Regions from separate parts of the Geodermatophilus sp. CPCC 205761 genome, predicted to be linked through region 2. Evidence: riboswitches for the same ligand, from Rfam matches in the RefSeq annotation. Region 2 holds a riboswitch; each other region holds the start of a gene.
The links. A riboswitch is a leader RNA that binds a small molecule or an ion and turns the genes downstream of it on or off. The one in region 2 is predicted to bind cyclic di-AMP.
Positions count from the first base shown of each region.

Region 1: it holds a riboswitch for cyclic di-AMP, as region 2 does, so the genes downstream of both, MY526_RS03015 (transglycosylase family protein) here and MY526_RS08180 (C40 family peptidase) in region 2, are expected to answer to the same signal.
Region 3: it holds a riboswitch for cyclic di-AMP, as region 2 does, so the genes downstream of both, MY526_RS20060 (transglycosylase family protein) here and MY526_RS08180 (C40 family peptidase) in region 2, are expected to answer to the same signal.
Region 4: it holds a riboswitch for cyclic di-AMP, as region 2 does, so the genes downstream of both, MY526_RS12650 (C40 family peptidase) here and MY526_RS08180 (C40 family peptidase) in region 2, are expected to answer to the same signal.

Region 1 is NZ_JALPKQ010000003.1:134,473-142,167, reverse strand. It holds gene MY526_RS03025 (dihydrofolate reductase family protein) at 1-611, opposite strand, end outside; gene treZ (malto-oligosyltrehalose trehalohydrolase) at 614-2,368, opposite strand; gene MY526_RS03015 (transglycosylase family protein) at 2,525-3,097, opposite strand; cyclic di-AMP (ydaO/yuaA leader) riboswitch at 3,100-3,243, opposite strand; gene treY (malto-oligosyltrehalose synthase) at 3,413-5,770, opposite strand; gene glgX (glycogen debranching protein GlgX) at 5,767-7,695, opposite strand, start outside.
Region 2 is NZ_JALPKQ010000010.1:48,539-56,233, forward strand. It holds gene MY526_RS08160 (serine/threonine protein kinase) at 1-640, shown strand, start outside; gene MY526_RS08165 (RtcB family protein) at 693-1,850, shown strand; gene MY526_RS08170 (NmrA/HSCARG family protein) at 1,974-2,813, opposite strand; gene MY526_RS08175 (hypothetical protein) at 2,914-3,087, opposite strand; cyclic di-AMP (ydaO/yuaA leader) riboswitch at 3,414-3,565, shown strand; gene MY526_RS08180 (C40 family peptidase) at 3,579-4,097, shown strand; gene MY526_RS08185 (serine hydrolase) at 4,147-5,088, opposite strand; gene MY526_RS08190 (hypothetical protein) at 5,166-5,558, opposite strand; gene MY526_RS08195 (PGN_0703 family putative restriction endonuclease) at 5,719-6,648, opposite strand; gene MY526_RS08200 (hypothetical protein) at 6,757-7,323, opposite strand; gene MY526_RS08205 (tyrosinase family protein) at 7,333-7,695, opposite strand, start outside.
Region 3 is NZ_JALPKQ010000038.1:10,536-18,230, reverse strand. It holds gene MY526_RS20075 (ArsC/Spx/MgsR family protein) at 1-6, shown strand, start outside; gene MY526_RS20070 (bifunctional 3'-5' exonuclease/DNA polymerase) at 11-1,672, opposite strand; gene MY526_RS20065 (DNA-directed RNA polymerase subunit alpha C-terminal domain-containing protein) at 1,712-2,242, opposite strand; cyclic di-AMP (ydaO/yuaA leader) riboswitch at 2,510-2,656, shown strand; gene MY526_RS20060 (transglycosylase family protein) at 2,659-3,831, shown strand; gene MY526_RS20055 (hypothetical protein) at 4,214-4,681, opposite strand; gene MY526_RS20050 (hypothetical protein) at 4,743-5,564, opposite strand; gene MY526_RS20045 (hypothetical protein) at 5,761-6,243, shown strand; gene MY526_RS20040 (GAF and ANTAR domain-containing protein) at 6,724-7,443, shown strand; gene MY526_RS20035 (GAF and ANTAR domain-containing protein) at 7,501-7,695, shown strand, end outside.
Region 4 is NZ_JALPKQ010000017.1:59,444-67,138, reverse strand. It holds gene MY526_RS12665 (AMP-dependent synthetase/ligase) at 1-702, shown strand, start outside; gene MY526_RS12660 (glycosyltransferase family 4 protein) at 718-1,839, opposite strand; gene MY526_RS12655 (M48 family metalloprotease) at 1,836-3,104, opposite strand; gene MY526_RS12650 (C40 family peptidase) at 3,253-4,335, opposite strand; cyclic di-AMP (ydaO/yuaA leader) riboswitch at 4,352-4,549, opposite strand; gene MY526_RS12645 (hypothetical protein) at 4,742-5,041, opposite strand; gene MY526_RS12640 (DEDD exonuclease domain-containing protein) at 5,252-7,126, shown strand; gene MY526_RS12635 (Lrp/AsnC family transcriptional regulator) at 7,123-7,410, shown strand; gene trpD (anthranilate phosphoribosyltransferase) at 7,442-7,695, opposite strand, start outside.

The DNA of each region.
Region 1 (7,695 bases), on a different contig from region 2:
CCGACCAGCGCCGGCGCAACGGTGAGGTCCAGCTCGTCGACCACCCCGGCCGCCAGCGCGGAGGCCAGCAGCGCCGGGCCGCCCTCGCACAGCACCTGCTCGTGCTCGAGGTCGGCCAGCCGGTCCAGCGCCAGCGGCAGGTCGACGTCGTCCTCCCCGCACACGAGCACGGTCACGCCGGCCGCGGCGAGCGCCGCCCGCCGCCCGGGATCGGCCGCCGCGCACGTGACCAGCAGCGTGGGGGCCGCCGCGAGCCGGTCCCCGGGAGCCAGCGACGCCCGCCGCGAGACCACCGCGATCGGCAGCTCGGCCGGCCGGCCGAGCGCGGCGCGCAGCCGGCCCACGGTCGAGTCCGCCGCCACCGGCCGGTACCCCTCGCCGGCAGCCGTGCCGTGCCCGACGAGCACCACGTCGGCCAGGGACCGCAGGACCTGGAACACCCGCCGGTCACCCGGGGAGCCGAGCCCCTCGCTCACCCCCTCGACGGTGACCGCTCCGTCGAGCGAGGCGACGAAGTTCACCCGCAGCGCGCGGCCCGGCGGCAGCCGGTAGAGGTCGGGCAGCTCGTCGTCCCGGAGGTCCCCGGCCGGGGTGGGCAGCAGCCGGCGCACGGTCAGCGGGTGGAGAGGACGACGGCGCTCTCCCGGGGCACGGTCACCGTCCTGCCGTCCAGGACCGGCAGCTCGCCGCTGGCGAACAGCACCTCGCGGGCGGGTGCGTCGAGGTCGATCTCGCGGGGCTCGCCGGACAGGTTCGCCACCACCCGCAGCGAGCCCCGGTGCACCACCAGCCAGCGGTCGGCGTCGTCCCAGCTGACGTCGACCGCCGACAGGTCGGGGTCGAGCAGGTCGGGGTGCGCCCGGCGCAGCGCCAGCAACGCCCGGTGCGCGCCGAGCAGCCGGGAGTGCGGTTCCCGCTCGAGCTCGCTCCAGTCGAGCTTGGAGCGGGTGAAGGTCTCCGGGTCCTGCGGGTCGGGGACCACCGCGGCGTCCCACCCGTGCTCGGCGAACTCGCCGATCCGGCCCTCGGCGGTGGCCTTGCCGAGCTCCGCCTCGGGGTGGCTGGTGAAGAACTGCCACGGCGTCGCGGCCCCCCACTCCTCGCCCATGAACAGCATCGGGGTGAACGGGCTGGTCAGCACGATGGTGGCGCCCACCGCCAGCAGGTCGGGGGAGAGCGAGGCCGAGATGCGGTCGCCGACGGCCCGGTTGCCGATCTGGTCGTGGTCCTGCAGGTAGGCGAGGAACTTCCAGCCCGGCAGCACGTTGGTGTCCACCGGCCGGCCGTGGTGCCGCCGCCGGAAGCTCGACCACGCGCCGTCGTGGAAGTACGCGCCGGTGAGCGTCTTGGCCAGGCCGGCGAGCCCGGCGGCGGCGAAGTCCGCGTAGTACCCCTGCCCCTCGCCGGTCAGCGTCGCGTGCAGCGCGTGGTGGAAGTCGTCGCTCCACTGCGCCGTCAGTCCCATGCCACCGGCCACGCGCGGGGTGACCAGGCGCGGGTCGTTGAGGTCGCTCTCGGCGATCAGCGTCAGCGGCCGGCCCTCGGCGACCGACAGCCGGTCGACCTCCTGCGCCATCTCCTCCAGCACGTGGGTGGCCCGCTCGTCGACGAGCGCGTGGACGGCGTCCAGGCGCAGCCCGTCGACGTGCATGTCGCGCAGCCACATGAGGGCGTTGTCGACGATGTAGCGGCGCACCTCGTCGGAGTCCGGCCCCGACAGGTTGACCGAGTTGCCCCACGTGGTGGCGCCGCCCTCGGCGAAGACCGGGAAGAACAGCGGCAGGTAGTTCCCCGACGGGCCGAGGTGGTTGTAGACGACGTCCTGGATCACGGCCAGGCCGCGCTGGTGGCAGGCGTCGACGAAGCGCTGGTAGGCCGCCGGGCCGCCGTACTCCTCCTGCACCGCGTACCAGAGGACGCCGTCGTAGCCCCAGTTGTGCGTGCCGTTGAAGCCGTTGACCGGGAGCAGTTCGACGAAGTCGATGCCGAGCTCCACGAGGTGGTCCAGTCGCCCGACGGCGGCGTCGAGGGTGCCCTCGGGGGTGAACGTGCCGACGTGCAGCTCGTAGACCACGCCCCCGGCGAGCGGCCGCCCGGTCCACGCCCGGTCGACCCAGCGGTACGCCGCCGGGTCGAAGCGGCGGGAGAGCCCGTGCACGCCGTTCGGCTGGCGCCGCGAGCGCGGATCCGGCCGGGGCGTGTCGTCGTCGTCCAGCAGGAAGCCGTAGTCCGCCTCCGGCCCGGCCTCGACCTCGGCGCGCCACCAGCCGCCGTCGCCGCGGTGCATCTCGTGCACCGTGCCGTCGACCTGGAGCCGGACCCGCTTCGGCAGCGGTGCCCAGACGGAGAAGTCGACGGGTGCGGACATGCGGGGGCCTCCAGGCGGGGTGGGACGGATCGGCCGGGGGACCGGCGGCCAGAACATGCCCGTCCGACCGGCGGCCAATCGTGACCTGCGCGGGCGCTCACCCGCCGGGCTCCGGGACGCCGCCGACGGCGGCGCCCCGGATCCCGGACACCGGCGTCAGAGCACGAGCGTCTGGCCGACCTGGAGGACGTGCGGGCTGCTCAGCACGTTCCTGTTCTTCTCGTACAGCGCCTGCCACCCACCGGGGGTGCCGTGCGCGGCGGCGATCTTGCCGAGCGTGTCGCCGGGCTTGACCACGTAGGTCCCGGCGGACGCCGCGGCGGGTGCGGGGGCGGCCGCGGGGGCCGGGGCGCCCCACTCGGGCGCGGCCGGGTCGAGGCCCTTCCCGCAGGTCGGCCAGGCGCCGGGGCCCTGGCCGTCGAGCGTGCGCTCGGCGACGGCGATCTGCTGCTCCTTGGAGGCGAGGTCGGCGCGGGCCGCGTACGCGGTGCCGCCGTAGGCCGCCCAGGTGCCGGGGCTGAACTGCAGGCCGCCGTAGTAGCCGTTGCCGGTGTTGATGCTCCAGTTGCCGCCGGACTCGCACTGGGCGACGGCGTCCCAGTTGTTGGGGCCGGCGGCAAGCGCCGGGCCGGCGAGGGCGCCGAGGGAGAGGGCCGCCGCGCCGGTGAGGACGACGGCACCGCGGCGCAGACCGCGGGCAGGCAGGCAGGAACGATCGTGCTGGGACAAGGGGATCCTCCGATCGACCGCCTGCGGGGTGAGCTGTCGGGTTCGGACGATCGGTGCCCGGCCGCGGAACGCGGCTTCACCCCGAGACGCACGTGGCGTCGAATGTGGTTCCCCCACCCCCGTCCACGGTTGTGCTGTGGTCAGGACGCCGCCGGACGGGGTTGGGCGGGACGGCGCCGTGCCCGGCCGGTCGGCCGAACACCCGGGGGACGGTAGGCGGAGGCAATCGAGCGACTCCGCGGCACCCGGCGTGTCACCCCGGCGTGGCGCGACAGGCCGGGCCGGGGACGGCGCACCGTCCCAGGCCCCTCACTTTCAGTCGCGGACCAGCAGGGCGACCGGCAGCCGCCCCAACACGTCGCGCACCGGCATCCCGGCGGCGTCGGAGACGAAGCAGTCTCCGGTGAGCAGGTCCCGCCAGGCGCCGTTCGGCAGCTGCAGCGCGGTGTCGCCCCAGCCGCCGGCGCCGGCCAGCCCGACCGGCAGCCGGGTGGCCACCGTCACCGCACCCCCGCGGTCGAAGGCGACCACGTGCCCCGCCGTCGCGCCGGTCGCCGCCACCGGTTGGTAGCCGGCGAACCACTCCGGGTGCTCGCGGCGGGCCCGCAGCGTGCGGGAGACCACGAGCAGCTTGGCCGCGCCGCTCTCGTCGACCGCGGGCACCTCGCCGCCGTCCAGCCGGGCCAGCAGCCGGCGGCGCAGCTCGTAGTCGACCGGACGGCGGTTGTCCGGGTCGACGAGGGAGAGGTCCCACAGCTCGGTGCCCTGGTAGACGTCCGGGACGCCGGGGATGGTGAGCTGCAGGAGCTTCTGCGCCAGAGAGTTGGACCTCCCGAAGGGCGCGATCCGGGCGACGAGGTCCTCGATCGCGCCGTTCGTCTGCTCGTCGTCGAACGCGGCGTCGACCAGCGCGTGCAGCCGGTTCTCGAACTCCTCGGCCGGGTCGGTCCACGTCGTCGACGTCCCCGCCTCGCGGGCGGCCTTCTCCACGTAGGCGTGCGCCCGCTCGCGGGACAGCGGCCAGGCCCCGACCAGGTTCTGCCACACCAGGTGGGCCAGCGGTCGGTCGGCCAGCGGGTGCCGGGAGAGCAGCTGTCGCACCAGCTGCGCCCACTCGGTGGGCAGCTCGGCGAGCACCGCCAGCCGGGCGCGCACGTCCTCGCTGCGCTTGGTGTCGTGCGTCGACAGCGCGGTCATCGACTCGGGCCTGCGCGCCAGGCGGCGCTGCTGCGCCTCGTGGAACTCCTCGACCGTGCTGCCGAAGCGCGCCGGGTCGCCGCCCACCTCGTTGAGCGCGACGAACCGCGCCCAGCGGTAGTAGGCGCTGTCCTCGACGCCCTTGGCCATCACCGGACCGCTGGTCTGCTCGAAGCGGGTGGCGGCCTCGGTCCCCGCCTGCGACAGCACCGTGTGCAGTGCGTCCACGGCGTCGGTGAGGTCGGGACGGCGCTCCCGGACCGCGGCCACGGTCGCGTCGAGGTGCTCGCGGCCGTCGGGCAGGTAGGTGCGGTAGACGGGGAAGCCCGCCAGCAGCTCGGCCAGCGCCTCGGTCTGCTGCGCGACGTCGATGCCGGGCAACTCGCCGATGACCCGCACCAGGCGGGCCACCTCCGAGCCGAGGATCCCGTCGGTCACCTCGCGCTTGCAGTCGTGCACCAACCGCGCATAGTCCACCGGCGCGCCGGACAGCTCGGTGTCCAGCGCGGTCAGCGCCGCCTCGCCGGCCGGGTCGACGAGCACGTCGTCCACCTCGGCCAGCGCGTCGTAGCCCGTCGTCCCGGCCGTCGACCAGCTCTCCGGCAGGTCCTCCCCGGGCTCGAGGATCTTCTCCACCACGGTCCAGCGCCCGCCCGAGGCCTCGGCCAGCCGGTCGAGGTAGCCCTTGGGGTCGGCCAGGCCGTCGGGGTGGTCGATCCGCAGGCCGTCGACGGCGCCGACCTCGACCAGCCGCAGGACCAGCTCATGGGTCGCGGCGAACACCTCCGGGTCCTCCACGCGCAGCCCGGCGAGGGTGTTGATCGCGAAGAACCGCCGGTAGTTCAGGTCGGCGTCGGCCCGCCGCCAGTCGACCAGCTCGTAGTGCTGGCGGGCGTGCACCTCCTGCGGGGTGCCCTGCCCGGTGCCCGGCGCGATCGGGAAGCGGTTGTCGTAGTACCGCAGCTCCCCGTCCACCACCTCCAGCTTCTCGACGTCGTCCGCCGAGCCCAGCACCGGCAGCCGCACCCTGCCGCCGCCGAAGTCCCAGTCGATGTCGAACGCGCCGGCGTGCGCGCTGTCCCGGCCGTGCCGCAGCACGTCCCACCACCACGGCGCCTCGGCCGGATCGGCCACGCCCATGTGGTTGGGCACCAGGTCGAGCACGAGGCCCAGCCCCTGCGCGTGCAGCGCGGCGACCAGCCGGTCCAAGCCGGCCTGCCCGCCCCGCGACTCGTCGACGTGCGCGTGGTCGACGGTGTCGTAGCCGTGCGTGCTGCCGGCGGCCGCGCGCAACAGGGGAGAGGTGTAGGCGTGGCTCACCCCGAGGTCGGCCAGGTAGCCGGCGACCGACGCGGCGTCGTCCAGGGTGAAGTCCGCCGTCACCTGCAGCCGGTAGGTCGCGGTGGGCACCGCGCGCCGGCGCTCCCGGCTCAGCGGCTCGCTCGTGCCCTGCTCGCTCATCTCGGGCCCGCTCACGCGCGACGCGGGGCGCTGAACACGACCATCGACCGGTCCTGCACGGTGATCGTCTCGCCGGGCTTGAGCTGCGTCGGCTCGACGGCCTCCATCTCGGCGGTGTCGAGGACGACCGTCCAGGCCGCGGCGTACTCCTCGGCCGGCAGGGTGAAGTCCATCGGCTCGTGCGTCGCGTTGAACGCCAGGTAGAAGTGGTCGTCGACGACGTCCTCGCCGCGCTCGTCGGTCGACCGGATGCCGTGCCCGTTGAGGTACATGGCGATCGACTTGGCGAAGCCGGCGTCCCAGTCGTCCTCGGTCATCAGGTCACCGTCCGGCGTGAGCCAGGCGATGTCCTGCACCGGGGCGCCCCGCTCGCGCCGCACCGGCCGGCCGTGGAAGAAGCGACGACGGCGGAACGTCGGGTGCTCGGCACGCAGCCGGGTGACCAGCTTGGTGAACTCCAGCAGCCCCTCGTCGACCTCGTCCCAGTGGACCCAGGTCAGCGGCGAGTCCTGGCAGTAGCCGTTGTTGTTGCCCTGCTGCGTCCGGCCCAGCTCGTCGCCGTGCAGGAGCATGGGCACGCCCTGGCTGAGCATCAGCGTGGCCAGGAAGTTGCGGCGCTGACGGGCCCGCAGGGTGAGCACCTTCTTGTCGACGGTCTCGCCCTCCACCCCGCAGTTCCAGCTGCGGTTGTGGCTCTCGCCGTCGTTGTTGCCCTCGCCGTTGGCCTCGTTGTGCTTCTCGTTGTAGGAGACGAGGTCGGTCAGCGTGAACCCGTCGTGCGCGGTGACGAAGTTGATGCTGGCCACCGGGCGCCGGCCCGAGTGCTGGTACAGGTCCGAGGAACCGGTGATCCGGCTGGCGAACTCGCCGACGGTCGCGTCCTCGCCGCGCCAGAAGTCGCGGACGGTGTCGCGGTACTTGCCGTTCCACTCGGTCCACAGGGCCGGGAAGTTGCCGACCTGGTAGCCGCCCTCGCCGACGTCCCAGGGCTCGGCGATGAGCTTGACCTGGCTGACCACCGGGTCCTGGTGCACCAGGTCGAAGAAGGCCGACAGCCGGTCGACGGCGTGCAGCTCGCGGGCGAGGGTGGAGGCGAGGTCGAAGCGGAAGCCGTCGACGTGCATCTCGGTGATCCAGTACCGCAGCGAGTCCATGATCAGCTGCAGGGCCTGCGGGGTGCGGGCGTTGAGCGAGTTCCCGGTGCCGGTGTAGTCCATGTAGTACTGCGGGTCGTCCTCGACCAGCCGGTAGTAGGCCCGGTTGTCGATGCCCTTGAACGACAGCGTCGGCCCGAGGTGGTTGCCCTCGGCGGTGTGGTTGTAGACCACGTCGAGGATGACCTCGATCCCCGCCTCGTGCAGGGTCCGGACCATCCCCTTGAACTCCGCCACCTGCATGCCGTTGTCGGTGTTGCTGGCGTACTCGTTGTGCGGGGCGAAGAAGCCGATCGTGTTGTAGCCCCAGTAGTTGCGCAGGCCCTTCTGCTCCAGGGTGTCGTCCTGCACGAACTGGTGCACGGGCATGAGCTCGATCGCGGTGACGCCGAGCCCGGTCAGGTGGTCGATGACCGCCGGGTGCGCGATGCCCGCGTACGTGCCCCTCAGGTCCTCCGGCACGTCCGGGTGGGTCATGGTGAGGCCCTTGACGTGGGCCTCGTAGATCACCGACTTGTGGTACGGGGTCCGCGGCGGCCGGTCCACGCCCCAGTCGAAGTACGGGTTGACGACGACGGACTTCGGCATGTGCGCGGCCGAGTCCTCGTCGTTGCGCTCCCCGCTGTCGAAGTCGTACCCGAACACCGACGGGTCCCAGTCGACCCGGCCGTCGATGGCCTTCGCGTAGGGGTCGAGCAGCAGCTTGTTCGGGTTGCACCGCATGCCCTGCGACGGGTCGTAGGGGCCGTGGATGCGGTAGCCGTAGCGCTGGCCGGGCTGGATGCC
Region 2 (7,695 bases):
CCGCGCCGACACCCTCGTGCTGCCGATCGCGCCCCCCGCCCCGGTGACGCAGGTGCTGTCCCCCGCCGCGGTCCCCGCCGCGGGGCCCGCCGTGGACGACGCCCACCCCGTCGACGACGAGCCGGAGGACCGGTCACGCCGCCGGATGCTCATCCCGCTGCTGGTGGCGCTCGTCGTCGTCGCGGCCGTGGCGGCGGGGCTGGTGGTCCTCGGGAACAGCGGGACCGACCCCGCACCGGCCGGTCAGCCGACGACGTCGACCACGCCGGCCCCGACGACGTCCGCGGCGCCGACGCCCCCGCCGGTCGTGCAGGTGCGGCTGGACCCCGCGGAGTACGTCGGCCGGCCGGTCGGCCAGGTGCAACCCCAGCTGGCCGGCCTGGACCTGGCGGTCGTGCTGCAGGCCGTCGAGACCGCCGACGTCCCCGCCGGGCAGGTGATGGAGCTCGCCCCCACCGGCGAGGTGCCGGTCGGCACGACGATCACCGTCACCCACGCCGTCGCGCCGCCCCCACCGCCGCCGCCGACCGCCGCGCCGACGACGGAGGCCCAGCCCACCGCCGAGCAGGGCGACGGGAACGGCAACGGCAACCGCCGCCGGGACCGCGACCGCGATCGCGACCGCAAGGGCGATGACTGAGGGCGTCCGCAGCCGACGGGACGGGGGTCCCGCGGCGGGGTAGGGCCTCCCGGTGGAGAAGATCAGCGACCGCCTGCTCAACTGGGCGTCGATCCTGGAGCCGACCACCCGGCTGCAGGCCGAGCGCACCGCCTCGATGCCGTTCATCCGCCCGCACATGGCGCTCATGCCCGACGCGCACCTGGGCAAGGGCGCGACGGTCGGCTCGGTGATCCCCACCGAGGGCGCGATCATCCCGGCGGCGGTGGGGGTCGACATCGGGTGCGGGATGGACGCCGTCCGCACCCAGTTCACGGCCGGCGACCTCCACGGGCGCAACCTCGGCGCGCTGCACGGGCAGATCTCGCGGGCGGTCCCGCTCTCGGCCGGCCGGTACAACAAGAAGCTGCGCGACTCCGCGGCCGCCCGGGTGGCGGAGCTCTGGGAGCTGCCGGGCGTGGGACAGGCCGACGGCGTCGCCGACACCTGGCCGATGCAGCTGGGGTCACTCGGATCGGGCAACCACTTCATCGAGGTGTCGCTGGACGAGGCCGACCGGGTGTGGCTGTTCCTGCACTCGGGCTCGCGCGGGGTGGGCAACCGGCTGGCGTCCAAGCACATCCGGATCGCGCAGCAGCGCTGCCGCGACGAGCACCTGCCCGACCGCGACCTGGCCTGGCTCGAGGAGGGGACGCCGGAGTTCGACGCCTACATCGAGGCGCTGGGTTGGGCGCAGCGGTTCGCCTTCCTCAACCGCGCGGAGATGATGGACCGCGTCGCCGAGCAGGTGTCCCGCTTCCTCGGCACCGAGGTCGCGCGGCAGGTGGAGATCTCCTGCCACCACAACTACACCGAGCGGGAGACGCACCTCGGGCACGACGTCTGGCTGTCCCGCAAGGGGGCCATCTCGGCGCGGCGGGGCCAGGACGGGCTGATCCCCGGGTCGATGGGGACGGCGTCCTACGTGGTGGTCGGCAGGGGCAACCCCGACGCGCTGATGTCCGCGCCGCACGGGGCCGGCCGCAACCACTCGCGCGGCGCCGCGCGGCGGCTGTTCACCCGCGCCGACCTCGATCGGCGGATGAAGGGCATCGCCTGGGGCCGGTCGGACGCCTTCCTCGACGAGCACCCGGACGCGTACAAGCCGATCGACCGTGTCATGGCCGACGCGGCCGACCTGGTCGAGGTCCGGCACACGCTGCGCCAGGTGGTCAACGTCAAGGGCGACTGACGCCCCGGGGCACATGTGTCTCCCGGGAAGCTCGTGCTCTGCCCACCACCGTGGGCAGAGCACGAGCTCCCGCAGGACACGTGCCCGGCCGCCGCCTATCCGGCGGCGCGGCGGCCGGCGCGCTCACTCCCGAGGCGACCAGCCGGTCGCCAGCCAGCCCGGGAGGTCCAGCAGGCCGGGCGCCAGCGCGCGGGTGGCCTCGATGTCGCCGCGGTAGGCGGGCGGGTGGGCGAGCCAGGTGAACATGGCGCGCGCGTCGTCGTCCAGGCCGTCGAGCGGCACCGCCTCGTAGCGGCCGGGCCGGCCGGCCCGCTCGCCGAAGGCGGCGGCGATCTGCTCGCCGGTCCGCTCGTCACCGGCGATCTCGATGCTGCCGCCGGGCACCCGGCCGGGGTCGAGGAGGACGTCGGCGGAGACCGTGCCGATGTCGGCGACGGCGATCATCTGCAGCGGCACGCCCGCCGGCAGCGGCATCCGGACGACGACCTCGCCGTCCTGCACCGCCGCCATCCAGCCCAGGTTCTCCATGAAGAAGACCGGCCGGACGACGGTCGCCGGCAGCCCCGACGCGGCCAGGTGCTCCTCGACGCGGCGCTTGCTCTCGAAGTGCGGGATGCCGGTCGAGCGCTCGGCGCCGCCGACGGAGTTGAGCACGACGTGCTCCACGCCGGCGTCCGCGGCCGCGTCGACGAGCGCGATCCCCTGGCGCTCCTCCGCCTCGGGCCCGCCGGCGCCGAACGGGGTGGTCATGGCGAACACCCGCTGCGCGCCGGAGAACGCCGTCCGCAGGCTGTCGGGGTCGGCCAGCTCGGCGCGGACGAGCTCGGCGCCCCGGTCGGCGAGGTCCCGGGCCTTGGCGGGGTCGCGGACGAGGGCGCGCACGCGGGCACCGGCGTCCAGCAGGGCGCGGGCGACGGCGCCGCCCTGCTGTCCGGTGGCACCGACGACGGCGATGACGGTCATGGGACTCCTCGGACTCGGTCTGGGCCGGCACGCGGGCGCGTGCCCCGTACGCGGCAGCGGCCCCCACCCGGGCTCGGGTGGGGGCCGCTGCGCCAGCAGATCAGTAGCGCCCGGTGCCGCGGCCCATGCCCTTGCCGCCGCCGCCCTTCTGCTGCTTCTGCTGGAAGTCCTGGATGAGCTTCTTGAGCTTGGCCTGGTTCTGCGGTTTGCGGGCCTCCTGGATGACCTTCGCCGCGATCCCCGACGCCACGAGCTTCCGGATCATGCCGGCCATGTGGGTTCCTCCTCGGTTCGGTTGACCTGCTTCGTGCCCGCCCAACGGCCGGGCCAACCACCCGGGTTCCGGCGGCAGGGCGTCGTCCGCCGATGACAGTCGGTGGTGCCACCCCGCAGGGGACGAGAACGTACGGATACCGCCGACCAGCGGTGACGGAGCCGGGCGGCTCCTCACACTGCGTCGTCCCCGCTGGTGAGGACGGCGAGCCGCGGCGTCCCCGGCCGCCGGATCCGACACCGACCCCGAATGGCGACGCCCGGCGGGGGTTCTTAGCGTTCTGCGCGGTCCAGCGGGCTCCCTCGTCGCCCACCCGTGGCGGCACCCGCCGGACACCGCCGAACCGGGCGTCGGTCGTCTACCGAGGCCCGGACCGGGGACCCACCGCAGCACTGGGGTGAAGCGCGATCCGTCGCGCCGGGCGACTCCCCCGTCCGAACCCGTCAGCTAACCCGGTAGGCGGTCGTGGAGAACAGGAGAACACGTCGTCCATGACGACTGCACGCACGACCTCTGCACGTCGCACGTTCCGTGGGATCGCCGTCGCCGTCATCGCCGGTGCCGGTATCGCGCTCTCCCCCCTGCCGGCAACGGCTGACACCGGTGGGGACGGTGGTGGGGGCGCTGCCGTCGCCGCTGCTCCGGCCGCCGCGTCGAGCGGCGCCGCCCAGGCCGCGGTCGACACCGCGCTCGCCCAGGTGGGCGACCGCTACGTGTACGGCGCGACCGGCCCGAACTCCTTCGACTGCTCGGGGCTGACGAGCTTCGCCTACAAGGCGGCGGGGATCTCCATCCCGCGCACCTCGCGGGCGCAGGCGGGCTTCGGCGCCCCGGTGGCGAAGTCGGACCTCCGGCCCGGTGACCTGGTGTTCTTCTACAGCCCGGTCTCGCACGTGGGCATGTACATCGGCAACGGCCAGATGGTGCACGCCTCGACCGCCAGCAAGCCGGTCGCCGTGGTGAACCTCGACTCGATGCCGAGCTACTCGGGCGCCCGCCGGGTCGCCTGACGCCTCGCGGTGCCCCGGCCGTCTGCTGACGGCCGGGGCACCGCGGCGGTCAGCCGATCCCGCTGAGGACGGCGGCAGCCGCGGCGTCGAGCGAGTCGCGCGCGCGGGCCCACGACGTCGAGCTCGGGAAGTCGCCGAGGAGGACGACCACCCGCCCGTCGGCGAGCTCGCCCGCCGAGTGCAGCTGCCGGCGCCCGTCGACGCAGCACATCCAGCCCTGCTTGGCCGCCACCGGCCCCGTGGCGCCGGTGCCGCTCGAGAGCAGGCCGAACCGCTGGTCGAAGCCGTCGGCGGCCGTCGCCGAGGTCGACCGCAGCCAGCCCAGGAGCCGGTCGGCGTCCCCGGGGTCGAGCAGCTGCCCGCGCGCCGCGAGGACGGCGGCGAGATCCGTGGCGCTCGTCGTCGCCTGGCCCCACTGACCCGGGATCGACGGCGGCGCGGTGGCGGTGAGCCCCAGTTCCGCGGCGACGTCGGTGACCAGCCCGGGCCCGTCGTACCGGTCCCACAGCCGGCTCATCGCGGCGTCGTCCGACCCCACGATCGCCCGCTCGGCCAGGGCGACGTCCTCGTCGGGCAGGGTCAGGGCACCGCTCTCGTCGAGCGCCAGCAGCCGGGTGACCACGAGCAGTTTCACCAGCGACGCGGTGGAGACCGGCCGGCCGGCGTCCGCGCTGGCGAGCAGCCGGTCCCCGTCGGCGTCCAGGACGACGACGGAGACGGTTCCGCCGGCGCCCGCCGCTGCGGCCTCGACGCCGGCCAGCACCGGCGCCGCGTCGACCGTCCGGAGTTCGGCCTTCGCGGAGGGCCCGGTCGCCTCCGGGACGTCGGTCGCGGCGGCCGCCTTGCCGTCGGTGGCGACGTGGCTGTCCGCCGCCGCGGTCACCATCGGGGTCGTGCAGCTGGCGAGGCCGCCGAGGACCACCCCGGACGCGCACAGCGCAGCGAGACCCCGGCGGAGCCGGTGGTCCAGGAGGGGACGGCGTCCGGCCACGGGCCCAGGGTGGGGGCGCTACCTGCCGGTGAGCAGGGAGTCCGCTGCTCGCCTCCTCCGGATGAGGGAGTCGGTGGTCAGCGGGCTCCCGGCTCGCGGCAGGGACTGGGTGGCTGGTCGGCGGACTGCAGCGAGAACACCGCCCCGGCGTCGCGCGGCCAGGTGCGGAGGAAGAGGAGCCCGTACCTGCGGTTGAGCAGCGCGTCGGAACCGACCTCGTCGACCAGCTGCGTGAGCCGCCCGGCGTCGTGGTTGCGGTAGCGCCGCAGCTCTTCGCCGGCGGCCACGGTGAGGAGGTCCCCGACGGCGCCCATGACGACGACCGCGGCCCAGTCGTCGTCCGGACCGCCGTCGCACAGCTGGACCCGGCGCGGGTGCACGCCGTGGCCGGCGGCGCAGCTGCCGCACCCGGCGCCCTGCAGCGCCCTTCCGCCCTCGCCGACGGACGATCCGGGGTCGCGGTCGGTCATGGCGGGCTCCTTGCTGAGGACGGCGGGCAGGAGCCCGCCGTGCCCCAGGAGAACACCCGGCGAACGGCGATCGCCCGCTCTCCCCACCGATCGGAGGCCGATGTCCTCCGGGAGCGTGGACGACCGCGGCCGCACGTGACGCTGGGTCAGGCCCGGACGGTCAGCAGTCCGCGACGTAGCGACGGCGGAACTCGGCGGCCCACGTGCCGAGCTCGTCCACCCGGGACGCGGCGTCGGCCAGCTCGCCGTGGCCGACGTGCCGCACCGCGGTGCGCATCCGGCGGCGCTGTCCCGCGACCGCGTCGACGGCGTCGCGCGCCGCCGCGTCGTCGTCCCGGGCCAGCACGACGGTGACGGCCTCGTCGAACACCGGCCCACCGCCGGCCCGTCCGCCCCGGCGCACGCTCTCCGCCAGGAGCACGTTGCGCAGCAGCTGCCGCGTGGCGTGCCCGCCGAGCTCGGCGAAGGCGCCGTCGGCCATGCCGAACGTCCGGCACCAGCAGTCGTACTTCTCGTCGGCGGCCTCGCTCGCGGGGTCCCGGCTGAAGCCGTCGACGTACTTCGTCTCGACGGCGATCAGCTGGCTGCGCCCGTCGGCCAGCCGGCCGGCCACCACCGCGTCGAACGCGGTCCCGTCCCGGAGGTGGTCGCGGCGGTCGGGCGCCCACTCACACTCGATCCCCGCGATCCGCCGTCCGCGGACGTCGATCCCGACCAGCCCGACCAGGTCGAGGCCGAGCAGGTCGTTGAGGACGGCGACCGCGGACCGCGGGTGCGCGCGGAGGTGACCGAAGACGCTGAAGCACAGCGGCATCGAGCTGAGCATGTTGGTGAACAGCCGGTTCTTCTCCAGCCGGCCACCCTCGCGCGACACCTCGTCGGCACGGCTGCACGCGTACTCGGCGGCCTCCTCGCTGAGGAAGTTGCGCCGCCACTCGTCCGGCGCCAGGTAGTTGCCGAGGGTGCGCCGGCGCGCGTCCTGGCCCGCCGGGAGCCCGAGGACGAGCTCGCGGTAGCGGGACTGCCGGTGCCGTTCGCGCCGGGTGACGGCGTTGTCGGACGCGATGGAGACGAGGTCTGCTGTGGTCATGCCGAAGCCCTTCCGCGGAGGCGGTGTGGTCCGCGCGCGGACCCGTGCCCAGGTGTTCGGCCGTGAGCTGCGACACATCAAGGTCAACGCGAGGAACGCGGGGAGTTCTCAGGGCACGACCAGTTCCCGGGTGCCGTCCGCGTCCCGGACGACCACCCGCTCCACCTCGCTCCGCAGGAGGGTCTCGGCTGCTCTCAGCGGGGTCGGGTCACTCGGCTGATCGGGGAACGCCGGCTCCAGGTAGAGCGTGTAGCTCCGCTGGCCGGTCGCGACGGACTCCAGCTCGAACCAGACCCGGCACCCCTCGGTCGGCGCGGTGACGATCGCCGACAACCGCCGCCGGTCCCCGCCGAGCGTCTTCAGCTCGTAGCCCTGGTCCGGCCTCGTGAGGACGAGGTGGTGCCCCGGGGCGGTGGCCGAGCCGGTCGCGAGCCACCGCTCGAAGAGCGTGATCCACTCCGCCGGCCACGGGCCTCCCACCGGGAGACCCGGCATGTTCTGGCTCCCTTGACCGCGCAACCGGGTGAGGACCTGCTCGCGCGCGCCCCACACCGTGTCGAGGTCCCACAGGTCGATGCCGGGTGTGACCTGGCTGAGCATGTGCGCGCGGTCGAGCAGCCGGAACAGCGGGCGGATGTGCAGCTCGAAGACCGGCGGCCGCTCCGGCGTCGTCATCCCGCGCTCTCAGCGGACGCGCAGGGTCAGGTCGCCGAAGTCGACCATCGAGGCGGCGTCGGACGGCCCTGCCGCCGCCTCCGCCGGGCCGTGCTCGTGGCCGCCGGCAGTGGGCGTGAGGGCCACCGACACCTGCCACTCCTCGCCGGCGTGCGCGCCGGCCAGCGCGGTCAGGACGCGGCCGAGATCGACGGTGACGTCGTGGGTGGTGTGCCCGTGGGCGTGGTGGGAGCGCCAGAAGTACAGGACGTCTGCCAGGTGCCGCTGCCGGAACTCCCGGTCCATCGTGTGCAGCTCCTCCCCGGCGCGGGTGAGGTACACGTCGGCGCCGTAGGAGAAGGGCAGGGTCACGTGGACGTCGCCCAGTCGCAG
Region 3 (7,695 bases), on a different contig from region 2:
CCCTGACCGCTCACCCCGCGTCGGCCCAGGACCGGACGACCGCGACGTCGAGCGGGAAGTCGACCGGGAAGTCGCCGAACAGCAGCCGGCCGGCCGTGGCCGCGGCGTGCCGCACCTCCTCGGCGACGTCCGCGGCCAGGTGCTCGGGGGTGTGGACGACGACCTCGTCGTGGAGGAAGAAGACCAGGTGCGGCCGCTCCGCCAGCGATCCGCTCGCGTGAAGGCGCCAGAGCCGGTTGCGGAGATCGGCCAGCCAGCACAGCGCCCACTCGGCGCCGGTCCCCTGGACGACGAAGTTGCGGGTGAACCGGCCCCAGGCGCGCCGCCGCCGGTCCCGCTCCTCCCGCGGGTCCGCCTCGTCCGGCGGGTCGCCGAGTCCGGCCGGCCGCTGCGCCCAGCCGCCGGTCGGTGCCGGGGACCCCCGGCCGAGCAGGGTGTGCACGACCTCGCCGCGCTCGCCGGCACGGGCGGCCTCCTCGACCAGCCCGATGGCCCGCGGGTAGCGGCGGGCCAGCCGCGGCATCATCCGCCCGCTCTCCCCGCGGGTGCCGCCGTACATGGCGCCGAGCATCCCGACCTTCGCCTCGGCCCGGGTCGCGACCGCACCGCCGGCCACCATCCCCTGGTAGAGGTCCGTGGACCGCGCCGCCTGCGCCATCGCCGTGTCCCCGCTCATGCCGGCGAGCACCCGCGGCTCCAGCTGGGCGACGTCGGCGACCACGAACCGCCAGCCGTCGTCGGCGACCGCCGCGGGGCGCACCTGGGTCGGGACCGACAGGGCGCCGCCGCCGGTCGCCGCCCACCGCCCGGTGACCACGCCCCCGGGGAGAAACGACGAGCGGAACCGGCCGTCGCGCACCCAGGTCTCCAGCCAGGTCCAGCCGTTGGCCTGCAGCAGCCGTGACAGCTTCTTGTACTCCAGCAGCGGCGGGACGGCGGGGTGGTCGACCTGCTCCAGGCTCCACGACCGGGTGTCGGTCACCGGCAGCCCCGCCGCCTGCAGCGCCCGCAGCAGCACGCTCGGTGAGTCGGGGTTGAGGTCGGCGGCCCCGAGGGCCGCCCGCACCTCCCCCGCCAGCCGCTCGAGCACCGCCGGCCGCCGGCCGGCTCCCGCCCGCGGTCCGAGCAGCTCGGTCAGCAGCCGCTCGTGGACGTCGGCCCGCCAGGGCAACCCGGCGTGCGTCATCTCCGCGGCCACCAGCGCGCCGGACGACTCGGCCGCCAGGAGCAGGCCGAGGCGCGCCTGCTCCGGAGAGGCGGCGACGGCGGCCTGCTGGCGCTCGTCCTCGGCGACGGGGTCGAGCCGGTCGGCGGGGTCGTCGAGCGGGAAGAGCGCGGAGTCCGCCGCGGTCACCGGCTCCAGCGCGTCCCATCCCGGGGTGTCGTCGGCGGCCAGCAGGGCCTGGTCGACGAACGGCGTCCGCCGGAGGACGGCGTGGGCGAGTCTCAGGTCGGTGCAGCGCTCGACCCGGACGCCGGCCTCCAGGAGCGCCGGGTACCAGCGCGTGGTGTCGTCCCACACCCAGCGGACCGCCGGGCCCGCCTCCCGTGTCCGGACGTACGCGGCCAGCTCCTCGGCCGGGAGCCGGCGCACCTCGGTCGCCGTCCCGTCGTCGGCGTGCTCGCGCACCTCCACGGCCGCTCCACGGCGCCGGAGGAGGACACGGGTCACCCGTGCAGTGTCGTCGAGGTCGCCGACAGGACGACGTCGCTAGCGGCCGAGCAGCCCGCGCAGGCGGCGGACCGGCAGCTGGACCGACCACCGGGCCACCCGCCACGGCACGCCGGCCGCGGCGCGGGCCAGGCGCGCGCCCAGGTGCAGCAGGTCGGCGTACTCCGCCGGCCGGGGAGCCGCAGGCGCGGGACGAGGAGCGGAGACGGGCGGCGGGTCGGGCGGCCGCCGGTCGGGGACGAGCAGGTCGACCGCCGTGCGGCGGCGGGGGCCCCGCAGCGAGTCGAACGACGGGATGGGGGGCGCGAGCGGCGACTCCGTCTCGGCCGGCCGGGGCTCCGTGCCCGTCACCGGCGACGGACTCGGGTGCGGCTCGGGGACGACGAGCCGGATCGCCGCGATCAGGCCGGTGCCCAGCCCGGGGACCGCGGCCAGCTCCCGCCGGGTGAGCGCCGCGAGGTCGTCGACGCGGGTGACGCCGGCGCGGGTCAGCGCGGTCACCGCCCGTCCCGGCAGGCCCAGGTCGGCGATCGTCCGCGCAGGGGCGGGCCCCGTCGACCTGGTCGGCATGGCATCCGACCCTAGTGCCGCCGCCCGGCCGGCGATCGCCCGAGCCGGGCGGCCCGCCCCGGACGGACGCCACGCCAAGCCGTTCCGGCGTGTCGTGTGACGCACCGGACACGGGAACCGGCGCGTTCAGCGACGACCAGCCCATTCCCGATCCGCGTGTCGAGTGTGACCGGCGACACGGCGACAGTCGACATGACCGGTCGTAGCGTTTTGGCTGCGCTCAGCAAACAAGTGAGCGTGGCGCCGGTCCGCCAAACCCTGCCCACCGGCTGTCCTCCGAAGAACTCCGGGCAGGGGTGGGGGACCCACGTCCACGGCGCGCCGCGCGCGCCTCGGGGTGAAGCCGCGCACCGCGGCCGGGCACCGATCGTCCGAACCCGACAGCTCACCTCGCCGGCGGCGATCGGAGATCACCCATGCCCAAGCACCGCGCGCCTCGCTATGTCCGCACCAAGAAGGTCCTCTCCCGCGCCCCCGTCGCCGCCGGCGCCACCGTCGTCGGGATCGGCGTCCTGAGCTCCCCGGCCCACGCCGGCTCCACCCACGACTGGACCGGCGTCGCCGAGTGCGAGTCGGGCGGGAACTGGGGCATCAACACCGGCAACGGCTACTACGGCGGCCTGCAGTTCAGCCCGGCCACCTGGGCGGGCTTCGGGGGCACCGACCTCGCCCCCCGCGCCGACCTCGCGACCCCCGCCCAGCAGATCGAGATCGCCGAGAAGGTGCTCGCCGGTCAGGGCATCGGCGCGTGGCCGACCTGCGGCAAGCTCCTGGCCGACGGCACCACCGCGGCCGCCGCGGCGCCGGCACCGGCTCCGGCCGCCGCGCCGGCACCGGCTCCGGCCGCCGCCCCGGCGCCTGCTGCCGAGCAGCCGGCCACTCCCTCGCCGGCGGCCCCGTCCGAGGCCGACTACACGGTCGAGCGCGGCGACACGGTGGCCGAGATCGCCGCCGCCTCCGGGCAGTCGTGGCGCGCGCTCTACGAGCGCAACGTCGCCGTCATCGGCAGCAACCCCAACCTCATCTTCCCGGGCCAGGTGCTGCTGACCGCCGGGTCGGCCCCGGTCGCGGCCGCTCCGGGGGGCACCCTGGGGGCGTCCGCACCGGCCGCCGAGATCACCCCGGCCGTCGCGGCGACCCCCCTCGAGGCCGCGCCGGCCCCCGTCGTGGAGGCCGCGCCGGCCCCCGTCGTCGAGGCCGCGCCGGCTCCCGCACCGGCCGCCGCGGTCGCGGAGATCACCAACAGCGCCGGAGGCGTGCGGCCGGAGGCCCAGGCCGCCGCCGACGTCGTCGTCGCCAACGTCCCCGGTGCCGCCGGCATCACCATCGGCGGCACCCGCGCCAGCGCCGTCGACCCGCACGGCCACCCGTCCGGGCTGGCGCTGGACTACATGGTCGGCTCCGACACCGCCCTGGGCGACGCCATCACCGAGTACCACATCGCCCACTGGGACGACCTCGGCGTGGAGTACGTCATCTGGCAGCAGCGGATCCTCACCTCGCCGACCGGCGTCTGGAAGCTGATGTCCGACCGCGGCAGCGCGACGGCGAACCACATGGACCACCCGCACGTGAACTACCAGGGCTGAGCCCCCGGCAGCTCCGCGAGCTGCGCCCGAGCGCCCCCCACCTCCCCCGGGGTGGGGGGCGCTCTGGCGTCCGTGCGGGTCAGAGGTGGGCGAGGTGGACGCCGTCGATCGACCAGATCGCCGACGTGTCGCCGTGGTGACGGCCCGCAGCTCCCGGAAGCACTCGCTCAGGGCCCGCTCGTACGGCAGCTGCGGCGCCAGGAAGACGTTTCAGCTCTCCACCACGGCCAGCTGCTCGGCGAGCGGGATGTCGAAGCAGTCGACCGGCGCGGACCGGTGCGCCAGCAGCTCCCGCAGCTCGCCGGGCCCAGGGCGGTGCTGGTGCGCTCGTCCCGGTGCACGCGGCCGACCAGCGCGATCTGGACCGCGGGGAAGGCGTCGGTCAGGGCGTCGAGCACCAGCCGCCACGAGCCGGGCGACGGGTACAGCGACGGATCGCTCGACCCGGCCGGCACCACCGCGATCCGGCTCTCCACCTCGCGGTCGGACGCCAGCCGGTCGGAGGCGGCCCGCCGCGCCGAGGACGGCAGCTCGAGGCGCAGCTGAGCTCGTACTGCACCGGCTGGTGGCGCCGGGTGTCGTCGAGGACCCAGTCCCAGTCGCGGGGCACGTCCCGCATCCGCCGCGCCGAGTCCGCGCACGGTTCCAGGAACGGGTGGTCGACCGGGTGGACGGCGGCGAGGAAGGGGCAGAAGCCGGCCAGCTCCGTGGCGGTCGCGGCGTTCAGGACGACGGAGACCTCGCGGCCCGGCACCGCCGACGCGTGGCCGTGGCAGTAGTGCAGCGCCTCGACCGCGTGGCCCACCTGCTGGGCGTAGAAGAAGTTCACCAGCACCCGCTCGGCCGCCACGGATCGATCCTCCGACCGGGAGCAACCGACTTCCGCCGCGGAGGAGCGGAGGCCGCCGACCTCAGGCCAGGGTGAGCGGCGGCACCCGGCCCAGGACCGGGGTCAGGTCGGTGCCCAGCTGCCCGGTGAAGACGTCCACGAAGTCCAGCTTCCGCGCGCTCCACGCCAGTGGCCGGCTGCAGGTGCAGGGTGAGTGCCGAGCCGCGATCGCGGCCTCGCGGGCCACGATCGCGTCCCGGACGTCGTCCCTCGCGAGGACCCGGACGCGCGGCACGGCGACCGGGCTGCCGGAGGGCACCGTCCACTCGACGCACGCGAACAGGTCGACCGTCGACGGCCGCCACGGGAAGGACGCCGGTGCGCTGAGCAGATCCTCCCGCGTGACCTGACCGTCCGCGGCCGGATCGACGACGTACCAGTACGGCACCGCGTCGTACCGGTCGATGACCTCGTAGTGACGGGCCTTCACCTGCGCGGTGAGGACCGGGCGCCCGGTACCCGCCCCGATCGCCGAGAGCAGGGCGCTCACCCCCCGGCTCGGCGGGACCGACGTCGCCCACGCCGAGCCCGCGACGACGGGCGCGGAGAGCCACAGGTCGACGTCGCTGTACGAGGCCCTGCTGTAGCCGGCCGCGGCTCGCGTCGCGACCCATGCGGACGTGCCGACGAGCTGGCCCGTGCGGCAGGCGTTGGCGCGGTCCCAGGTGGCCCCGGAGCTCTGCGGGGAGTAGGTGAGCGCCGCGGCGACCAGCAGCTCGCTGTACTCGCCGAGGATCGAGCCGTTCTGGGCGACGGGCCACGTCGCGGCGGGAGCCACCGGCGCCCCCTGGAACGCGTCGAGGGTGCGCGCGTACTGCGCCAGGTACTGCTCGGCAGTCGGCATCGTGGGCTGCTCCTCATCGGCGGGGTCGGACGTCGTCTGCATCGGCACGCGGGGCTGCCAACCGAAGCGGCGCGCCGTCCATTCGCCTGGTCGGGGGAACGGAGGCCGTGGCGCGCAGGCGGACCTCGCGTCGGTGACGCGCGGGTGACGGGGGCCGCGCTACACCTCCCGGAACCGTCGGAGGGGGCGCTCCACCATGACCGACACCGCGGACGCGTCGACGGGAGCGGCCGAGCGGTTCCGCGCGGCGGCGGGGCTCGCCTTCGAGGACGCCCGGCTCCGCAGGTTCCGCTACCACCTGCGCCGGCTGAGCCTGGCCGGCCTCACGGACGCCGACGAGCGCGACCTCCGTGAGCTCGGACGCGCCGCGTTCCAGGACCTGGACGTGGCCGAGCCGGTGGCCCGGATCAGGCAGCGGCCCGACGCCGGCCCGCTGGCGTCCGCCATCGCCGACCTCCTCGCGACGGCGGGGACCGGCGTGGGGGGACCCGTTCCGCCGAGCACCGTCCTGCTGGGCGCGGTGCTCGGGGCCTACACCGCGCTGAGTCTCGCCCGTGAGGCCGACCGGCCCGCCGCCGCGGTGTCCGGAGCGGTGAGCGGAGCGGTCGCGCTGACCGTCGGTTCCGTCGTCCTCGGCACCAACCGGGACGCCTGGCCGGAGTACTCGTCGCCGGACTGACCGTCTGCGAGGCGCCGCCACCCGGCACCGCGGGGGCTAGGGTCGGTGGTGACGCCAGCTCGGCGCCCAGCCCCTCCGCTTCCGGAGGGAGATCGGCGGTCCCTGGTGGGACCCACCCCGACGCCCACGACCGCCCGCCGGCTGCACACCGCCGCGCGGGGCGCCCCCGCCACGTCCCGCGCTCCGGCCGCGAGGCAGTCATGACGAGGATCCGCGTCGCGCGGGTCTCTCGTCCGAACGCCCCTCCGGCCGACCAGCGGCCCCCGACGCCCGGAGGCCGCAGCGGTCCGTCGCTGCCCCTGCCGCTGGCGGTCGCGCCCCGAGGGGACCGCGCCGCCGGAGCGCAGGACGGGTCCGACGACGGCTCGCCGCCGGGGTGACACCCGGGAGGTCGGGACCCCGTCGGGGCCGGCGGGCGCGCGGGGATGCGTCGTCCGCAGGCCCTGGTGCGGGCCGCCGGCCGGAGCCGCCGGTCCGCAGGTGACCGCGACGTCGAGACGCGTCGACCGGATCCTGTCCACCGTCGTCGCCGCCGCCCCGCACGCGGCCGGACTCGCCGACGCCCTGGTGCGCACGTGCACCGCGGCGTTGCCGGTCACCGGCGCGGGGATGGCGCTGATGACCGAGGGCGGACCCGCCGGGACGCTGGCGGCGACCGACGATGCCGCCCGGGAGCTGGAGGAACTCCAGTTCACGCTCGGGGAGGGGCCCTGCGTCGACGCCTCCCGGAGCGGTCGACCGGTGCTCCAGCCCGACCTGACCCGCACCGCGCCGGCGCGGTGGCCGGCGTTCGCCGGTGGGGCCGAACTCGCGGGGCTGCGCGCCGTCTTCGCCTTCCCGCTCCGGGTCGGCGCCATCCGGCTCGGTGTGCTGGACCTCTACCGGGACAGCCCCGGGGGCCTGTCACCGGCCGAGCTCACCGACGCACTGGCCTTCGCCGATGCGGCCACGGTGCTGCTCCTGCACGCACAGTTCCTGGACGGCGGATCGGACCTCCCCCTCGGCCCGCTCCCGGCGCTCGACGACCGGGCGGAGGTCCACCAGGCGACGGGCGTCGTCTCCGTGCAGGAAGATGTCAGTCTGGCGGTGGCGCTGGTCCTGCTGCGCGCCCGGGCCTACGCCGAGCACCGTCCGATCGATGAGCTGGCCCGGGACGTCCTGCAGGGACGGGTCCGCCTCGGTCGGGACGACGACGGGTGACACCAGGACCTCGAGGGAACAGCAGGGGTGCCCGGCCGACCCGGGCGGGAGGGACCGATGGCCGGAGAACAGCGCCTCGTGCAGGTCTTCGTCGAGCTGGCGGACACGCTGGTCGACGAGTTCGACGTCGTCGACTTCCTGCAGGTGCTCACCGAGCGCTGCGTCGAACTGGTCGACACCGACGCCGCGGGTCTGATGCTCGACGACCAGCGCGGCACGCTGCAGGTGGTGGCGGCCACGCACGAGTCGGCG
Region 4 (7,695 bases), on a different contig from region 2:
GGCGTCACCGTGTACGAGGGCTACGGGCTCACCGAGACGACCGCCGCCGCGTCGGTCAACCACGACGCCGCCTTCCGCATCGGCACCGTCGGCCGGCCGCTGCCCGGCGTCGAGACCGCCATCGCCGACGACGGCGAGATCCTGATCCGCGGCGGCATCGTCATGCGCGGCTACTGGAAGAACGAGCAGGCCACGAACGAGGCCGTCGACGCCGACGGCTGGTTCCACTCCGGCGACCTCGGAGACATCGACGGCGACGGCTTCATCACGATCACCGGGCGCAAGAAGGAGATCCTGGTGACCGCCGGCGGCAAGAACGTCGCCCCCGCGGTGCTCGAGGACCGGCTGCGCGCCCACCGGCTGATCAGCCAGTGCATCGTCGTCGGCGACCAGCGTCCGTTCATCGCCGCGCTGATCACCCTCGACGAGGAGGCGCTGCCGGCCTGGCTGGAGAGCAAGGGCAAGCCGGCCGGCACGACAGCGGCCGACCTGACCGAGGACGCCGACATCCTGGCCGAGATGGACGCCGCGGTCGCCGAGGCCAACAAGGCGGTGTCGCAGGCCGAGTCGATCAAGAAGTTCCGGGTGCTCGGCGCCGACTTCACCGAGGCCAACGGCATGCTCACGCCCAGCCTGAAGCTCAAGCGGGCGGTGGTCATGAAGGAGTTCGACGCCGACGTGGAGGCCCTCTACGCCCGGTGAGCCCGGGCTCCGCCGTCAGCCGTCCAGCAGGGCGGTGAAGGTCGCGGCGATCGTCGTCCACGACCACCGCTGCTCCACCCACGCCCGGCCGGCGGCCCCCATGGCCCGGGCGCGGGTGGGGTCGTCGAGCAGGCGGGTGATCGTCGCGGCGACGTCCGCCGGGGATCGCGGGTCGGCCACGACGTGCCCGGTGACGGCCTCCCGCACCGTCTCCGGCGCGCCGCCCGAGGTGCCCGCCACGACCGGCAGCCCGCAGGCCGCCGCCTCGAGGTAGACCATGCCCAGCCCCTCGACGTCCAGGCCGCCCCGGCGGGTGCGGCACGGCATGGCGAAGACGTCGCCGGCGGCGTAGTGCTCGGGCAGCTGCTCCGACGGCACCCCTCCGGTGAGGACGACGGAGTGCGCCAGCCCCCGGTCGGCGACCGCCCGCCGCAGCCGGGCCTCCAGCGGGCCGCCGCCGACGAGCAGCAGCCGCGCGTCCGGATGGCGGGCCAGCACCCGCGGCCAGCCGGCCAGCAGCACGTCCTGTCCCTTCCGCGGGACCAGGCGCGAGACGCAGACGACGACCGGAGCCGCACCCAGCCCGTACCGCGCGCGCACCGCCGCCCCGTCGGCGAACGGGGTGAACCGGTCGACGTCCACCCCGGGTGACAGCTGCGCCATGCGGGTGGCGCCGTCCAGCGCGGGCGCCAGGCGGCCGTGGGTGTACTCGCTGATGTAGGTGAGGACGTCGAGGCCCCGGGCGATCCGCCGCATGAGCTGCCGCGCCCCCGGCAGCGCCACCCAGCCGGTCTCGTGGCCGTGGGTGGCCCCGACCAGGTGCCGCACACCGGCGTCGCGCAGGGCCGGCGCGAGCAGGCCGAGCGGTGCGGCCGCGCCGAAGAAGGCGGTGTCGCAGCCCGAGCGGCGGGCCAGGTCGGCTGCCGCGCGGGCCGTGGCGCGGGTGGGCAACAACATGCCGGTCGGCCGGCGCACCACGGGGTACGGCAGCGCGGCGTCGTACGCCTCCCAGCCGGGCGACCGGGAGGCGAGCACGACCAGGGACTCCGGGGGGCGGCGGGCCAGCAGTGCCGCGACGAAGGTCTGGATGCCGCCCTGGCGCGGCGGGAAGTCGTTGGTGACGACCAGCGTCCTCACCCGGCGTCCTCCAGGCGCTGCCAGTCCAGCGCCATCGCGACCCGCTGCGGCCCGGTCGGGTGGGAGCCGAAGAACCACTGCCAGGCCGCGGGCGGGTCGGGGTCGGCGAGGTTGGCCGCCGCCAGCCGGTGCTGCATGGTGATGAACGCCTGCGCGTCGCCGGTGAGATCGAGCGCGTGCAGGTCGGCGCGCGCCTCGACGTGCCGCGACACCACGTTCCGAACCGGGGTGGCGACCAGCGTGCCGACCGACACCAGCAGCAGGACCAGCGGCACCACCCGCGGGTCGCCCGGTGCGTCCACACCGGCCCGGCGCAGCAGCGGCGTCCAGGACAGCAGCCACCCCAGCGCGGCCACCGCCGCGGCCGCACCCAGCGAGCCGATGAGGGTGCCGGTGAGGACGTCGTCGGTGGCCACGTGGCCCAGCTCGTGCGCGACGATCGACTCGATCTCCGCCGGGGGCAGCCGCTCGAGCGTCGTGTCGAACAGGACGACCCGGCGGGTCGACCCGAAACCGGAGACGTAGGCGTTGAGCGCGGTGGTGCGCCGGGAGGCGTCGGCGACCAGCACGTCCTCGACCGGGGTGCCGTTCTCCTCGGCCAGCTCGAGCAGGTCGGTCCGCAGCTGCCCCGCGGGCAGCGACTCGAACCGGTTGAACGCCGGCTCGATGAGCACCGGGTAGAGGAACGAGCCCGCGACGACGAGCGCGGCCGCGGCCCCGGCGGCCCAGGCCCACCAGGTCCGCGGAGCGCGGCGGGCCAGCCACACCACGACGAGCAGGACGACGGCAGTGAGCGCCGCGTCGATGGCGGTGGAGACGCCGACGTCGCGCAGCCACAGCAGCCAGGAGCGGGTGGACAGGCCGTACCGGTGCCGGACCACCTCGCCGTACGCCGACAGCGGCAGGGTGACCAGCCGACCCACCACCGCGATCGCGGCCGTGCCAAGCAGCGCCTGCCACGCCCAGCCGCCGCCGAGCGGGCGCGCCACCGCCCGGACCAGCCGGCCGCCGAGCGGGGTCAGCGCCAGGACGGCGGAGACGGCGAGGCCGAGCAGCAGCGAGGCCAGGGACGCCGGCCGGAGGGCCGCGGCGAAGGACTCCGCCCGCTCGACCACCTCCGCCGGCAGCCCGGCGCCGGGGCGGACCGGGGTGGCCCCACCGGGCGGGTCGGGCAGCAGGGACCACGGCGTCCGGACGGCGATGACGAGCACGAGGGCCGCCCCGAGCGCACCCGCGACCAGCAACGCGGCCCGGCGGGCGCTCACCTGGTCGATCCTAAGAGGACCCCGTCCTCCCCACCCCTCGCAGGCTCGCGGCGGGACCCGGGACGGGGCCGCCCGTCCTCCCCACCCCTCGCAGGCTCACGGCGGGACCCGGGACGGGGCCGCCCGTCCTCCCCGCGCTCAGCCGGGCTCAGAGGATGCGGCGCATCGCGGTGATGCTGCCCATCGAGTCGATGCCCACGACCTTGACCGGCTGGCCGGAGGTCGAGGCGTGCACCATCTGCCCGTTGCCGATGTACATCGACACGTGGCTGACCGGGCTGTAGTAGAAGAGCAGGTCGCCCGGCTGCAGCTCGGCGCGCGAGACCGACCGGCCCATCGTCGATTGCATGCGGCTCGAGTGCGGCAGGCTGACGCCGGCCGCGGCGTAGGCGTACTGGGTGAGCCCCGAGCAGTCGAAGGAGTTCGGGCCGCCGGCGCCCCACACGTACGGGTCGCCGACCTGGGCCAGCGCCGTGTCGACGGCCGCCTGCGCGGCACCGCTCGCGGCGGGCGCCGGCGCGGCGGCCGGGACCGCCTGCCCCGAGTGGGCCGTCTGCACCAGCTGCTGCTGGGGCGCCGACAGGGCGTCGTACTGCGCCCGGTAGTCGGCGATGTCGGCCTCGAGCCCGGCCTGCCGCGCGGTGACCTCGTCGAGCGCCTGCTGCGCCGCGGCCTGGGCCGCGTCGGCGCCGGCCCGCGCCTGCTCGGCGGCCGCGGCCCGCGTGGCGACGTCGGTGAGCACGTCGCCGGCGTGCCCGGCGATGACGTCGAGCGTGGCCAGCTGGGAGACGAAGTCCTCGGCCGACGCGCTGGTCATCAGCAGGTCGAACTCCGAGAGGCTCTCGCCGGTGAACGCCGCGCGGGCGACCTGGCGGATCTGGCCGTCGAGGGCGTCGAGCTGCGCCTGTGCGTCGGCGGCGGCCCGGTCGGCGTCGGCGACGGCGGCCTGCTGCTGGGCCAGGGTCTCGCGGGCCTCGTTGACCTGCTCGCTGACGGCCTCGAGCTCCTGACCGGTGCGGGCGACGAGCTCGGCGGCCTGCGCGGCGCTGCCGGCCTGCTCCGGATCGGCGACCGCGTTCGCGGGGAGGAGCGTCAGGGCCAGCGTCGCGGTGGCTCCGACGACGAGCCCGCGACCGAGGCGGCGGGCCGCGGTGGGGCGGCGGGGAACGACCGCAAGACGGGGGTGGATCGGTTCGGGGGCATGCCCCAGGGCAGCGTGAGGGGTCGCCACGGGCGGCGGCTCTCCGTTTCTTCCTCAGCAACCGCCTACCGAGTTAGCTGACGGGTTCGGGCTGGGAAGAAGCGCCCTATCTCTGCGCGCCGGCGGACCGACGCGTGTGCCCCGGCGGACCGGCGCACGCGAGAACTCACCCCAGTACTGCGGTGGGTCCCCGGTTCCCCCTGGGCACCGTGCGGCGCCTCGGGGAATTCGGCGGTGACCCGGCCGAGGTCACCTCACTGCGGGTGACGACCTCCCGGCCGGACCGGCTCACCGTAGGGGCGTGGTGTTGTTGTGACAAACGAGGCCCGCGTGGACTGTGGGATTTCCCACACGCTCGACGCGCGCCACGCCGACACCCCCGGTTCGCGCCTCGTTCCCTCGTCCGCGGCCGCGTCGGCGCCCGCCACGGCCGGCCTCACCCGGTGCGCCGCCGCGGATCCCCCGCCCGGCGCGGGGAGGTCTGGTGGCGCAGCGGCGGCACGAGGCCGCCGTCGGCCAGCGCGCGGACGGCCCGGCGCTCGACCTCGTCGAACTCCACCACCACACCCGGCGCCGGGACGACGACGTCCTCGGCGGCCGGACCGCGGCGGGCGGTCATCGGGACCACCGTCGGGTCGGTGCCCTGCCAGCCCGGTGGCGCCCCCAGCAGCACGGTCACGACGCAGTCGGCGCAGCCGTCGCCCCGGGCGGTGCAGGTGTCGCAGTCGATGAACATGACCCACTCCTCTGCTGACCGACGCCTTGGTCGTGGAGGCCCTCCATGGCCCCCGGTCGGTATGGGCAGCACGCTAGGGACGGGCACCGACAGTTCCCGGCCACCGTCGGTTCTGCCGCCCGCACGGCCGCCCGCACCGCCGTCGGCCGATCGGTCGCCGCCCGGCGAGCGTCCCCGGGACTGTCACTGCCCCGACCTACCGTCCGCCCCGTGCCCTCCTCCCCCGCCCGGCTGGCCGGGATCGCCGCAGGGACAGCCGCGCGAGCCGCCGCCGGGCTGCCGCGCTACGAGCAAGCCACGATCGACGAGCTCGGCACCCCGCTGGCGGAGGTCACGTTCGTCGTCGTCGACCTCGAGACGACCGGCGGCTCACCCAAGGACAGCGCGATCACCGAGGTCGGCGCGGTCAAGGTGCGCGGCGGCGTCGTCCTCGGCGAGTTCCAGACGCTGGTCGACCCCGGCTGTGCGATCCCGCCCTACATCAGCGTGCTGACCGGCATCACCACCACGATGGTGGCCGCGGCGCCGCGCATCGGGGCGGTCCTGCCCGCGTTCCTGGAGTTCGCGCGCGGCGCGGTCCTGGTGGCCCACAACGCTCCCTTCGACCTCGGGTTCCTCAAGGCCGCCTGCGCGGAGAGCGCCGTCCCGTGGCCGGCCTTCGCCTCGGTCGACACCGCGGTCCTCGCCCGCCGGCTGCTCACCCGCGACGAGGTGCCCAACTGCAAGCTGGCCACCCTGGCGCCCTTCTTCCGCACCGCGACCGAGCCCTGCCACCGCGCCCTGGCCGACGCCCGCGCCACCGTCGACGTGCTGCACGGGCTCTTCGAGCGGCTGGGCCCGCTCGGCATCACCAGCCTGGAGGAGCTGACCGGCCTCACCCGCCAGGTCGACCCCGACCGTCTGCGCAAGCGGCACCTGGCCGACGGCGTGCCCTCGGGGCCAGGGGTCTACGTGTTCCGCGGCCCCCGCGACGAGCCCCTCTACGTCGGGACGTCGAGCGATCTGCGCAGCCGCGTCCGCAGCTACTTCACCGCCGGGGAGCAGCGCAGCCGGATCACCGAGATGGTCGCCCTCGCCCAGCGCGTCGACACCATCTCCTGCGCGCACGACCTCGAGGCCGCCGTCCGGGAGCTGCGGCTGATCGCCGAGCAGAAGCCCCGCTACAACCGCCGCTCCCGCTTCCCCGAGCGCGCGCTCTGGGTCCGGCTGACCGACGAGCCGTTCCCGCGGCTGTCGGTCGTCCGGCGGGTGCGCCCGGGCGCCGGGGTCTTCCTCGGCCCGTTCCCCGACCGGCGCGCGGCCGACGCGGCGGTGGCCGCGATCCACGAGTCGCTGCCCCTGCGCCAGTGCACCGGCCGCATCTCCCTGCGGGTGCTCGGCACCGCCTGTGCGCTGGCCGGCATGGGCCGCTGCGGGGCACCCTGCACGGGTGCCCAGTCGGTCGACGAGTACGCCGGGATCGCCGCCGTGCTCCGCGCGGCGGTCGCCTCCGACCCGGACGCCCTGATCGCCCCGCTGCTGTCCCGCGTCGACCGGCTGGCCGCCGAGGAGCGCTACGAGGACGCCGCCGTCCTGCGCGACCGCGTCGCGGTGCTCGTCCGGGCGGTGCGCCGCCGGCAACGGCTCGCCTCGCTGGCCGCGGTGCCCGAGCTGGTCCTGGCCCGGCCCGGCTTCGACGGCGGCTGGCAGCTGTCCGTCGTCCGCCGGGGCCGGCTGGTGGCCGCCGGCTGCGCACCGCAGGGCAGTTCCGTCCGCGCCACGCTGGAGGGCCTGCTGGCGACGGCGGAGACGCCGCTGGGCCCCGACGACGAGCTGGCCGCGTCCGTGGACGAGACCGAGCTCGTGCTGCGCTGGATGGAGAAGCCGGGCACCCGCCTCGTCCAGGTGTCCGGCACGCTCGCCTGCCCGGCCCCCGGCACCGGCGGGTACAGCGCCTTCCTCGACCGCGTGGACGCCGGCCGCACCGGCCGCGACCCGTTCGCCGACGGACGCTCGCTCGGCACCCGAGCACGGCCCGAGCGGATCAGCCCCGGCCCGCGCGGGCACTCCGGTGCACCGGCCGCCCGGCTAGCATCGCCCGCGTGATCACCGCCATCGTCATGATCGACGCGGCCACCGACTCGATCCCCGAGGTGGCCCAGGCCGTCGCCGACCTCGAGGGCGTGAGCGAGGTCTACTCGGTCGCCGGCGACGTCGACCTCATCGCCGTGGTGCGGGTCCGGGAGTTCGAGCACATCGCCGACGTCGTCGCGGGGCGGATCAACAAGGTGCCCGGCGTCCTGGAGACCGACACCCACATCGCCTTCCGCGCCTACTCCCAGCACGACCTCGAGGCCGCGTTCTCCATCGGCTTCGACACCGCCGACTGACAGCCCCGTCCCAGGCCCGCGCCGGGTACACCTAGCCGCGCAGCGACCGGCTGACCGTCACCCAGCGCGTCAGCTGCGCCGCCGCGCGGCCGTCGTCGACTGCCCCGGCAGCCCGCTCCAGCCCCGCGGCCAGCGCGTCGTGCAGCCGGACGTTCCGCTCGTCGAAGGCGGCCAGCGCCGCCGCCGCGTTGAGCAGCACCGCGTCGCGCACCGGGCCGCGCTCACCCTCCACCACGCGCCGGAAGACGTCGGCGTTGAAGGCGGGGTCACCGCCGCGCAGCGCGT